Regions from separate parts of the Halomonas sp. XH26 genome, predicted to be linked through region 4. Evidence: predicted binding sites of a transcription regulator. Region 4 holds the regulator's gene; each other region holds the start of a gene.
The links. Region 4 encodes PhoB, which activates phosphate uptake and scavenging genes when phosphate is short. Its sites were predicted from a motif close to TGTCATANNNNTGTCANA; they were not measured.
Positions count from the first base shown of each region.

Region 1 (3,124 bases), 480 kb from region 4:
TATCCTGTTGGCTAAAGGTAAGCTGCGAGGTGATTTCAGTGGCACCACTCGGTTGCCAGCGGTGGCCAAGTTGTACGTTATTGCTCTCAACATCACGGTCGCGTAATGGGTTGCTAGCGCTGGTTGATAGCTGCTGCGGATTAGCGGGTTGGGTGGCGCGCTCATCATAGTGCTGCCAGCTAATAAACACCCGTTGGTCGTCGCTTGGTTTCCAGCCGCCTTTCAAAAGCAGGCTATTGAGGCTGGCATCTTCTACTGCTTCATCACCGCCCGCGCGACGAATATCGCCTGACTCGCTACGGCCCACAGAAAATAGCCCATCCACTTGCCCATTAGTTGTGTCGCGGCGGCCAAACGCGGTCAGGCTGCCGCGTAGCTCGTTGTTAGCCGTCGCCCCACCTAGGGAAAGACGTGCACCGCTATCTTCACCTGGGGCTAATAAGTCGCTGGCCTCTACACTGGTAAAACTAACAACGCCGCCCATGGCGTTGCTACCGTACAGACTGGAAAGCGAGCCACGGGCAATCTGCACTTCTTGAATCAGCGCTGGGTCTAGAAAAAAGTTGCCCACATGGCCGGTAGAAATATCTTGGCGAACGCCATCCAGACGCACCAGTACACCATTTCTCCCGAAGCCACGCATACTCAGCGTTTGGCCGTTACGGCGTCCTTGGCCAGCCACATGGAGGCCAGGCTGGCGACTCAGCACGTCTTCAACGCGGCTTGCGGTGGCAAGCGTTGCATCTTGGCGGTCGATGATGTCGATAATGAGTGGTGCGCGGGACAGGTCCGTCGGTGCTCGGGTACCTGTGACCGTGACGGGGTCTAAGTCCGACTCATTGGCGTGGGCAGGTAGAAGAGGGAGTAAGGTAAGGCAAAAGCCTAACGTGTGAGTTGGTTTCATGGGCCAGACAGTTCCAACAGAAAGTGATGGATAATGTTGCTGGCTGGGTGCGATGGGCTACCTGGCTGGCTAAAAGGGGTGGTAGTGGGTAAGTGGTTATTTTTAAAAGGTTTATGCTGTTAGGATCAGCTTGCCGCTTTTCGTGCGTCGCAGCACATAGCGTCGCTGTTCATGGTGAATAACCAACTGACCGTCTTGATCAAGCAGCGCCTGACTTGTCACCTCGCGAGATGCGCTAGGTGAGCCTTCTGGCGAAACATCTTTTTTCCTAGGCTGCATGAGAGGTTATGTCCTGTGGTAATGATAACTATTAGCATTAATTTAGCAGACTTCCCCCTCGCTCACAACCATCACTCTCAACCACCGTTCTCAACTAACGTGCAGACGCTTCACTAAAGGTTTAATAGTCGGTGAAAGCTTGCTAATGAACGTTCATATAACAGTAGAGTGCTCGTCATTACCCTGTCATTTAAATTTATTAGTGTCTCCTTAACTTAAAACTAGCGCGTGTTAACCGTGACAAGGGGACCGTTATGAGCAAGGAAATTGAAGATCATCGCCTGTTTAACCAGAGCAGCAACCAGCCTTTTGCGGATGTGTTAGCGCAGCATGTTTCGCGGCGTGCGGTAATGCGGGGCGGCCTAGGCTTGGCCGCTGCTTCAATGCTTGGCTTTGGCGGTGCCGCTCAAGCATTGGCCTCAAACGGGGCGCAAAAAACGCCGCTGACGCTGGCGTTTGAGGCGGTTCAAGGATCGCTAACGGATGCTGTCGTAGTGCCTGAAGGCTATATTGCCCAAGTGCTGGTTCCTTGGGGAACACCGTTGAGCGCTGGTGACAACTGGCAGCCCGACCAGCCAATGACCGCCGAGCGTCAAGCCGCTAGCGTGGGTATGAACCACGATGGAATGGCTGGTTTTGCCTTGGATGCTGATAACGCCTCGCGGCGATTTTTATTGGCACTCAACAACGAATATATCGAACAAGATGCGCTCTGGGCCCCCCAGGGTGGCCCCACAAATGCCAGGGGAAAACGACCGGCAGAGGAGTCACGCACCGAAATCAATGCTCATGGCGTTACCATTGTGGAAATTGAGAAAGACGCTAACGGCCATTGGTCGCATGTGCCAGGTTCATCTTATAACCGCCGTCTTACCAGCGCGACGGTAATGGAAATAGCAGGCCCAGTGGCGGGCAGTGACTATGTGAAAACGCGCTTCTCACCAGCGGGTACACAAACCCGTGGCACCAATAATAATTGTGGTAATGGGTTAACGCCCTGGGGCACCTATATCGCCTGCGAAGAGAACTGGCCCAATGTGTTTGTTAATCACGGCCAGCTTTTCCAGGACGACGCGCGGATAGGTATTCCTACCGACAAAAGCCGCTATGGTTGGGATACCTCGGCGGGTGATGCCTCTGAAGAAAATGATGAGTTTGCCCGTTTCGATATCACGCCACGGGGCGAGCGTGCCGAAGATGACTACCGCAATGAAGCGCGCACCTTTGGCTACCAAGTAGAAGTCGACCCCTATAGTGATGCCCTCGCGGTTAAGCGCACAGCACTAGGCCGTTTCCGCCATGAAGGGTGTTGGTTAGGCAAGCTAGAGGCCGGTCAGCCGGTGGTTTATTACTCTGGTCACGATGCACGTAACGAGTACGTCTATAAATACGTTTCTGACGCTGCCTGGGATCCTGCCGATGCCAATCGCCCAGGCGAGGCGTATGACCGTCTCGCTATTGGTAGTAAGTATATGGATAACGGCACCCTCTATGTGGCCCGTTTCCATGCCGATGGTAGCGGTGAGTGGTTGCCACTAACGCCTAGCGCGCAAACACGCGATGGCCGCTCGTTGGCAACGGCTTTGGGGTTGGCAGAGAATGATTTAGCTGGGGTGATTATTAACACCTGTGATGCAGCGGATCTAATGGGAGCGACACCGATGGACCGCCCTGAGTGGGCAACCGTGGATCCTTCCTCTGGCGAGGTGTATCTAACGCTGACCAATAATTCGAAGCGTAGCGAAGATGCCGTTGCGGCTACTTTCACCAATCAAGGCGATGACATTGCTCAGCTAGGAGTGGGCTACGAGACAGCCCCGGCCAACGCCGTTAACCCACGCGCTAATAACGAAGCCGGTCACATTATCCGCTGGCGTGAAAGTCGCCTGCCGAATGCCTTTCGCTGGGAAGTGTTTGTATTTGGTGCCGCCACTAATGATG
Region 1 covers NZ_CP071889.1:3,551,695-3,554,818, reverse strand. The annotation lists gene J4377_RS16315 (TonB-dependent receptor domain-containing protein) at 1-904, opposite strand, end outside; gene hemP (hemin uptake protein HemP) at 1,016-1,183, opposite strand; gene J4377_RS16305 (PhoX family phosphatase) at 1,438-3,124, shown strand, end outside.
Region 1: the regulator PhoB is predicted to act here: its motif matches at 1,357-1,374, upstream of J4377_RS16305 (PhoX family phosphatase).

Region 2 (3,124 bases), 1.3 Mb from region 4:
TCTTGAGGCGGAGCAGTCGGTGCTAGGTGGGCTAATGTTGGATAACCAAGCCTGGGACAATGTCTCGGAACGGTTGGTGGCGGATGATTTTTACCGCTATGAGCATCGCTTGGTATTCAATGTGATGATTCATTTGGCCGAATCCGGGCAGCCGCTTGACGTTATAACGCTGTCAGAGGCATTAGAAGCGCGTGATCAGTTGGATACGGTGGGTGGTTTGGCATTCTTAGCTGAGCTGGCCCGCAACACGCCTTCTGCCAGTAATATTCGTGCTTATGCGGATATCGTTCGCGAGCGGGCAACGCTGCGTAAATTAATCCGTGCGGCCAATCAAATTGCTGACGGGGCGTTTTCGCCCCAGGGCCGTCCTGCTGATGAGCTGCTTAACGAAGCTGAGCGACTAGTCTTTCAGATTGCCGAAGAGCGGCCGAAAACGGGCGGTCCTATCGGCATGAGTGAACTGCTAACCAAAGCCGTTGATCGCATTGATGAGCTGTTCAACCTAAAGGGTGAAATGACAGGTCTCTCCTCGGGGTTTCGTGACCTCGATGAAATGACTTCAGGCTTACAGCCCTCAGATTTGGTAATTATCGCGGGCCGCCCGTCAATGGGTAAAACCACGTTTGCCATGAACTTGGTGGAGCACGCGGTTATTGCTAGCGATAAGCCGGTGATGGTGTTTTCCATGGAGATGCCGGCAGAATCTCTGATGCTGCGTATGCTCTCTTCGTTGGGTCGGATTGATCAAACCCGTGTGCGTTCGGGGCAGTTGGAAGATGAAGATTGGCCGCGACTGACGTCAGCGGTCAACCTGCTCAAAGACAAGCAGCTATTTATCGATGATACTGCGGCGCTTTCGCCTAATGAAATGCGCTCACGCCTGCGCAGAGTGGTGCGTGAGCACGGCAATATGGCGCTGATCATGATTGACTATCTGCAGCTAATGCAAATTCCTGGCTTCTCTGAAAACCGTACCGGTGAGATATCGGAGATTTCCCGCTCGCTGAAAGGGCTGGCAAAAGAGTTTCAATGCCCTGTTGTAGCACTTTCACAGCTTAACCGTTCGTTGGAGCAGCGCCCCAACAAGCGTCCTGTCATGTCGGATCTGCGTGAATCCGGCGCGATTGAGCAGGATGCCGACGTCATTGCGTTTGTTTACCGAGATGAGGTGTATAACCCTGACAATCCTGACAACCAAGGGATTGCCGAGCTGATTATAGGTAAACAGCGTAACGGGCCTATCGGTACGGTACATATGGCCTTTATTGGTAAATACACACGCTTCGAAGACCTTGCGCCCGATAGCTATGGCGAAGCGTTCGGCGATTAACTTGAGCGTTAGGGGGGAGAACGTATAATGCTCCTCCCCGACCAAGCAGATAGACAGGAGTAGCAAATGGCAGGTGGTTTTAGACGTGGTAACCGTAAACGTCTTCCTAAGCTGGAAGGCCGTGGGGAACTGCAGTCACTAGAGCGAGAAGGGCCATTTAAAGAGTGGTTGGGAATGCCTGACCTCTACCGTTACTTCCTGGTAGTGGAAGGGGAAAAATATAGCTACCAAACTGAAGATTCAGAACTACCGGTAACGGTGGGCGATAAAGTAGTTTTCCGTTACAAGGAAACTAAAGGCGGCAACTGGATAGACCGCAACTCGTTAGGTAAAGCAATCGACCCCTCTGAGTATCAATAATTCGACGAATAAGTTGACGTTTTGGTCAGGAACTCTTTTGTGATGTTGCCGTCGTAGGCAGTTAGTGCCAAGGTAATAAAATTGTCATGGGGTATCGTCATGCTGTGCCCCATGATGATGAACAATCACAGGAGGGAACCATGGAACTTAAAGAACTGAAGCAATTTGTTGCGGGTCACGATAATTTTGAAATACGCGTTATCACGCATTCGGGCAGCCGCTTTTATCAACTAGAGCTTGAAGATGTAGAGGGCGAGCGGCATATGTTGACCCAGCGCGGTAAGCCAATGCTGTTTCGCTCGCTAGATGATGTTTATCTTGAGCTAAAGCGTGCAGGCATTCACCGTGCTTACTTAGTACAGCATGTACCCCAGGATGAAGTGATTGGACGCGATGCTCATTACAGTTCGCCGTTAACATCACGTATGCCGCTAGTGTTTTAACACTACAAGCATTGCAACATCCTATGGCGTCCTCACTTGTTTGCGTGACGCTTCTCCCACCATCGCCCTAGCCGTACACGGCGACGGGCAAAAAAACGATAGCCTGCATCCATTACTCCTCGCAGGCCTGGTAAGCAAGAAAGCCATACTAGCCACCGGTAGCCCAGTACCGCATAGAGGGCCCGGCTGGCATCCATCCCGATATACCAATTTCCCTGGCTATCTTTAACATGCAGCAGCCCCATCATGTCGTCAAATCTGCGTCCTACATCGGCTGCATTGAAATCACTGCTCTGAATATCCACTAGCGTGACACGTTCTTGATGGCGATGCTTTGCAAGCCAGGCGACTTCCACGCGGCAAAAAGGGCAGTGGCCATCGTGATATAGCGTGACAGGTGACGTTGCGTGAAGCGTAGAGAAACGGCTCATTGAGTACCCTTTGATAGATAGCCTTGTGTGTGGGAGGTCTGGCCGTAGCCTGGACTGGTGGGTAGTGAAGCAAGAAACTGTTCAGCCTGCTGACGCATCGCGTCACGCTTTTCGTCTTTCATGCGAGAGAGTGAGCCATAGATCAACTTCATGCGCGGATTGCGGTTCAGCTGTTCAGCGTTGGTTTCCAGAAAGTGCCAGTAAAGGCTGTTAAACGGACACGCCTTTGGACCTGTTACCTGTTTTGGAGAGTAGCGGCAGTGCTGGCAGTGGTCAGACATTTTGTCGATATATTTACCTGAAGCGCAGTAAGGTTTGGAGCCCATTAAGCCGCCGTCAGCGTGCAGTACCATGCCTAAGGTGTTGGGCAGCTCTACCCATTCGCAGGCATCGGCATACACCGCTAGATACCAGTCACAGAGTGCTTCAGGCTTAACACCGCACAGTAGGGCAAAGTTGCCGGTTACCATCAAACGCTGAATATGGTGGGCGTAGCTGTTATCGATGGTCATTTGAATGGCGCGCTGTAAACAGCGCATATCGGTATTGCCATCCCAGTA
Region 2 covers NZ_CP071889.1:2,704,901-2,708,024, reverse strand. The annotation lists gene dnaB (replicative DNA helicase) at 1-1,330, shown strand, start outside; gene J4377_RS12375 (hypothetical protein) at 1,397-1,690, shown strand; gene J4377_RS12370 (DUF6482 family protein) at 1,831-2,133, shown strand; gene J4377_RS12365 (thiol-disulfide oxidoreductase DCC family protein) at 2,166-2,564, opposite strand; gene J4377_RS12360 (cryptochrome/photolyase family protein) at 2,561-3,124, opposite strand, start outside.
Region 2: the regulator PhoB is predicted to act here: its motif matches at 1,762-1,779, upstream of J4377_RS12370 (DUF6482 family protein).

Region 3 (3,124 bases), 450 kb from region 4:
CGCAAGTAACTCCGCCACGCGGGCATCAATCATCGCTCGATCACTGCGACGGTTGCGTAACCCGTAGGCAACGTTATCGAACACTGTCAGATTGGGAAACAGCGCATAAGATTGGAACACGATGCCAAAATCCCGCGCCTGCGGGGGCAGCATGGAAATATCCTTGCCGCGCTGAATTAAGCTACCTGCTGTTTGCTGAGCTAGGCCTGCAATAGTGCGCAACAGGGTTGTTTTGCCACAGCCAGAAGGCCCTAAAAAGCATACAAACTCGCCTTCCTGAATCTGTAGCGCAATGTTGTCCAGCGCGGTAAAGCTACCGAAACGCTTGGTGACACCATCTATGCTTAGGTGCGCAGAGGGTGAGAGGGGTTTCGCCGCCGAGTGAGCCGTCAGCGGCGATGTCAGTGTGGTCTGCATAACATCTCCAAGCCCCGGCCTTGGCCGGGGCAGCTGTTCGTACTTACTGTTCGGTTTTACCGTCGTAGCGGCGCTGCCACTCTGCCAGCACGCGCTCGCGATTAACTGCGGCCCACTGGAAGTCGGCATCAATCATGCGATCGGTAATGTCCGCAGGATAGTTTTCAATCGGCTGTGCCACACCGGGATAGGCCACCACGGCGTAGCCTTCGTTATAGAGTTCGTTAGCCTCGCGGGAAACGGCCCAATCCATCAGCGTTTGTGCAGCTTCCTGTTTGGCGGTACCCGCAACGATGGCGGCAGCTTCCATATCCCAACCAAGCCCCTCTTCCGGGAAGATCACTTCAATCGGTGCGCCTTGAGATTTTAACCGTGCACCACGGAAGGCAAACGACACGCCAACCACTGCTTCACCGGTGGCCGCTAGGCTGCAAGGAGCAGAGCCTGAGTGGGTGTAACGGGAAATGTTGTTATGCAGACGGTCCATATAGTCCCAACCTTGCTCTTCGCCCCACAGCTGCATCCAGCTGGCTACATCCAGATAGCCGGTACCGGAGGAGTTGGGGTTAGGCATAATCACATGCCCCTCAAACTCAGGCTGGGTCAGGTCTTCCCAGGAGGTCGGCATGGGCACGCCCTGGCGCTCGCCTTCAATAGTGTTGTAGCAAATGGCCGCGACCCAGGCATCCATGCCTACCCACGCAGGGTCTTCACCATTACGGTAAGCAGCATCAATAAATTTAGGATCAAGGTTTTCAACGCCTGCGGGCGCATAGCGTTCCAGCATGTCCTCTTCTTCAAGTACCAGCAGACTAGTAGCGGCTAAGCCCCAGATGACGTCTGCCTGGGGATTATCTTTTTCCGCCAGCAAGCGCGCAGTAATCACGCCCGTAGAATCTCGCACCCAGTTAATGGTGATATTGGGATGGGCGGCATTGAAGCGTTCGGCGTATTTTTGCAGGTCATCTGACTCAACGGCGGTGTACACCGTTAGCTCAGTGGCGCTAGCCACCGAAGTGAAGGCAACGGCAGTCGTTGCAAGCAGAGCAGTTGCAATCTGAGTAGGTTGGAACAAACGGCGAAGTTTCGACATGGTAGGCTCCTAGCGTTTTGGTATAGACCAGGAGTTTGCCGTTGTTAAATGACAGTGCGATGACGCTTGTTTGACCGATTTTTTAAGTTGTTATGTACGCTCAAGCATAAGTTCTTGTGAGGGTTCTTGTGAGGGGTCTCTTGAGCGCCCTTGTCTTCGTAACCTTGTTACTGCTGGCCAGACAGCTCAACACTGATGCATAACGAATCGTGTAACCAGTGCTCTTCGTCATACTCAATAGGGCGCTGTTGATCATCAAAAATGGCACGGCAAATGTTTAGCCCTGCCGCGCCCGGGGCAACGAGTAACTCTTCTGCATCTAATGGCGACAGCGCTTCGGACACCATGCGTATCGAGCGATTGGCCAAGTGATGCCCCCACCGCCCTCTCAACAACCCCCAGAGTGACTGTCCGCTGTAGATGTCTAGCAACTCTGGCGCACGCTCTGGCACCACCCAAAGCGACTCCACCAGCACAGCGCGATCATCCACGTAACGGCGACGGCGAATATGGTGAAACGGCTGGTCATCGGGCAGCCCCAAGGCACGGGCAGCCACCAGATGTGAGCGGGTTTCCAGCTTTAAAACCGCCGTGCGTGGTTGCCGCCCCTGAGCCCCCACATAGTCGTTAAAGCCTGCGTCCCGGGTGGGGTCATACACCAGCCGGGCGGGCGAAATGAACCAACCACGCCGATTGCTGCGGTGAATGAGCCCTTCCCCCTCCAGTTGCGCTAAGGCTTGGCGCAACGTAACGCGGGTCGTAGAGAAGCGCTCTGCCAACACTCGCTCAGCGGGCAATTTGCCTTCCCACTGCGTGGCATGCTGGGTAATTAAATAACGAAGCTGTTCCGTTAACTGTAAATAGTAGGCATCAGGCATGCGCCGATTTTCCTGATAGATCGTTGGCCGATGAAGCGTCTGTCGACGCTGCCATCCGCCAGTCTAAGCGCTGCCACCCTTCTACACTAGCTACCTCCGCCAGCACGGGATCAGGGTTAACCGCCACGGGGCAGTCGACATACTGCAACAGCGGGATATCGTTGCGGGAATCTGAGTAGAACGTTGTGTGGCTGGGAGCAATTTTTTGCTCGGTTAACCACTGCTGAAAACGCACTACTTTCCCCCCACGGTAAGAGAGCACGCCTTTGCTATGGCCGGTGTAGCTTGCCCCGCTTGCCGCATGTTCGACACTTAGCTCTACCGCCAGCACATGCTCAATCCCTAACATCGTCGCAATCGGCGCGACCAGGTGATGCGATGACGCAGAAATGAGGACGAGGATATCGCCTGACTGGCGGTGCGCGTCCAGGCAGCGCCAGGCTTGATCAAAAATACGGGGCTGCAAATGGGTAGCGACAAAGCGCTCAACTTCTTTTTGTACATCTATTACTCGGCGGCCCCGCAATGGCGCCAAGGTCATTGCCAAGTACTCCTCTAGCTTTAGCTTACCGGCATGATAAGCCTGCTGCATCTGTTCGGCACGGGCTATAAAGATCTCGGCATCACTGATCCACCCCTGCTCAATCATCCATAAATTCCAGCGGTCGCTGCAGTCTCCATCCAGGAGGGTGTCATCAAGATCAAACAGAGCGAGGCGCATGTGGCACTCCTTTTT
Region 3 covers NZ_CP071889.1:3,582,483-3,585,606, forward strand. The annotation lists gene J4377_RS16435 (putative 2-aminoethylphosphonate ABC transporter ATP-binding protein) at 1-417, opposite strand, end outside; gene J4377_RS16440 (putative 2-aminoethylphosphonate ABC transporter substrate-binding protein) at 461-1,510, opposite strand; gene J4377_RS16445 (UTRA domain-containing protein) at 1,678-2,388, opposite strand; gene J4377_RS16450 (HAD family phosphatase) at 2,381-3,109, opposite strand.
Region 3: the regulator PhoB is predicted to act here: its motif matches at 1,558-1,575, upstream of J4377_RS16440 (putative 2-aminoethylphosphonate ABC transporter substrate-binding protein).

Region 4 (3,124 bases):
TCTTTCAACTTAGGCAGGAAAAGTGGCTACAAATGGCACATGAGCATTATTTGACCATACTAACATGACACCGTGACACACTTATACAACATCTAGACAGCATTGCGCGGTATGGACTCGTCTTCGACAACGCGTGATGGCGGAAAAACACAGCGAAAGAGAGCCCCTTCGCCAGGGTGGGATTCAATTTGTAGCAGTGCATCATGTCTCAGCAGCACATGTTTCACAATCGCTAGACCAAGGCCCGTTCCACCGGTAGCCGTACTGCGACCTTTATCAACACGATAAAAACGCTCGGTTAAACGCGGAATGTGGACAGGATCTATTCCTTCGCCGTCGTCGTCGACTTCAATACAAGCACTGCCATTCGGCATGGTTTTCCAGCGAAGTGTTATCTGACTACCCTCTGGCGTATACCGCACAGCGTTAAACACTAGGTTTGAAATCGCACTATGCAGTTCTTGCTCGCTGCCAATGAGCCGCGCATCACTTTCAAGCACGACTTGGACATTGTGCTGTTGATTAGAGAGCGCTAGCGCATCGCGGCGAATACTGTCGAGCATCGGCCCTAACACCAGCGCATGATGATCCTCGCCACCTTGGTCAATTTCTAACCGAGAGAGCAGTAGCAGATCATTGACTAAGTTTTGCATACGCTTCGTCTGCTCTTCCATTTGAGCAATACCTCGGCCCAAACGTGGTGGAAGTTGCTCTTTCAAGTCGCCGTAAGTTTCTAAATAACCCGTCAGTACTGTTAGCGGCGTGCGCAGCTCATGGGAAACATTGGCGACAAAATCACGACGCATCTGCTCTAGGCGATGCAAACGGGTAATGTCTCGCGCCATTACCAAGCGTTCATCATCACCATAGAGTGTAATTTGATATTGCAGGATACGCCGTTCATCGATGGGCGACGTTAACGTTAGCGGCTCACCGTATTTACGCGCATTAAAGTAGCTGATAAATCGAGGATCACGAAGCAGGTTGGTAATATGCTGGCCACGGTCGTGGGCCGTTTGTAACCCCAGCATTTCGGTCGCGGCACTATTCCACCATTCTAAGTCACCATGTCGATCTAGCATAACGACACTGTCACGCATCGCTTCGGATGATTCCTGAATACGCGCAAGAGTGGCACGTAAGCGATTCTGGGTAATCCGTTGGCTCTTTTGGTAGCGATACAAGCGATCAAAAAGTTCGCCCCACATACCGCTTGCAGCAGGGGGTTCATCATGAGGGTGGAGCGTTAACCACTTAAAGAGTGCACGCAGTTGGCGCAGTTGATAAACCAAGCAAACGGCAAGGCCTGCAGCAACCCCAAGCCCTGGCATACCTAGCAACCATCCGAGACAAGCCCCCAGGGCAGCTAACCATGCAATCCGCCATAGTTCTCGGCTCCACAGGCGCACCGTTACACCCGCGCGGAAAAACGGTACCCAGTGCCTCTCACCGTTTGAATGAGACTCTGGTGAGCTTCCCCTAAGGCCTTACGTAGACGTCGGATGTGAACATCTACCGTCCGCTCTTCAACGTATACGTTACCACCCCACACTTGATCGAGCAGTTGGCTACGTGTATAGGCGCGCTCTTGGTGCGTCATGAAAAACTGCAGCAGGCGGTACTCCGTCGGCCCCATTTCTAACGCCTTACCGTAAGCACTCACACGATGGCTCACTGGGTCTAATAGCAAGCCATTAATTTCAATAGGATCTTCGACACCACGGGGGGTAGTACGTCGCAATACTGCTTTTAAGCGAGCCACCAGTTCGCGGGGAGAGAAAGGCTTGGTGATATAGTCATCCGCCCCGGCCTCAAGTCCTTGAATCTTGTTATCTTCTTCGCCTTTAGCGGTCAGCATAATGATAGGCACTTCGGCAGTGGCTTCTTCACGCTTTAAGCGCCTTGCAAGCTCAATACCACTGGTGCCCGGCATCATCCAATCCAGCAAAAGCAGATCTGGCTGGTGGTCAACCATCATCGCGTGGGCATCCTGGGCGTTATCCGCTTCAAGCACGCGATAGTCAGCCATTTCCAGCGCCACTGCGATCATCTCGCGAATAGGCGCCTCATCATCGACAATCAAAACGGTCTTGGCGGTCATTCCAGGGCCTCACGGTGTTCAATGAAAACTAATTTAAAAAAATAGTTCAAAAAAACAGTTCAAAGACATGTCAGTGACGATAACACCATGACTTGATGACAATTCTATGACATAGAGGATATTTAGCCAGTTATTGGCCACCAACTTAGTGCAATACCTGCAAAAATTAACAAGCCTGACCAATGATTATTAAGAAATGCCTGGAAGCAGCGGTCGCGCTCACGGCCAGCAATTAATCGTTGTTGGTGGACAAACGTGGCGGCCATAGCGGCTAGCCCAAGCCAGAAAAAGCCACCTAAACCAACACGCCATCCTACCCAGGCAAGTAGTCCAAGTGCCGCCACTTGCAGCACACCAATTATCAGACGATCAGCGCTACCAAACAGCACAGCGGTAGATTTGATACCAATTTTTAGGTCATCGTCGCGGTCAACCATGGCGTATTGAGTATCGTAGGCAACGGTCCACAGCACATTAGCGCTAAACAATAGCCATGCTTCAAACGGTACATGACCCAATACCGCACCGAATGCCATGGGGATCGCCCAAGAGAATGCAGCCCCCAGCACCACCTGAGGTAAATGGGTGTAGCGCTTCATAAACGGGTAAATGAACGCTAATACAACACCACCTATCGACAACAGCACCGTAAACCAATTGGTCAATAGCACTAAAATGAAAGCAGTGGCTACCAGCGCTATAAACAGCAGCTGCGCCTCGGCTTCACTGATACGACCAGTGGCTAGCGGACGATGTTTAGTGCGCTTTACATGGCCATCGAAATGACGATCAGCATAATCATTAACCACGCAGCCCGCAGCGCGCATAACATAAACGCCAGAAATAAAGATCAGCAGAACATTCCGTCCAGGCACGCCCTCTGCCGCTATCCACAAAGCCCACAAGGTGGGCCACATCAATAGCCAAGTACCAATCGGGCGATCCAACCGCATTAAATGTAAAAAATCAGCCACTCGAGCCCATCCCGTTGGCCTCAACAGAGAACGGTCCATGCTTACCTCT
Region 4 covers NZ_CP071889.1:4,029,884-4,033,007, forward strand. The annotation lists gene phoR (phosphate regulon sensor histidine kinase PhoR) at 93-1,409, opposite strand; gene phoB (phosphate regulon transcriptional regulator PhoB) at 1,412-2,101, opposite strand; gene ubiA (4-hydroxybenzoate octaprenyltransferase) at 2,224-3,114, opposite strand.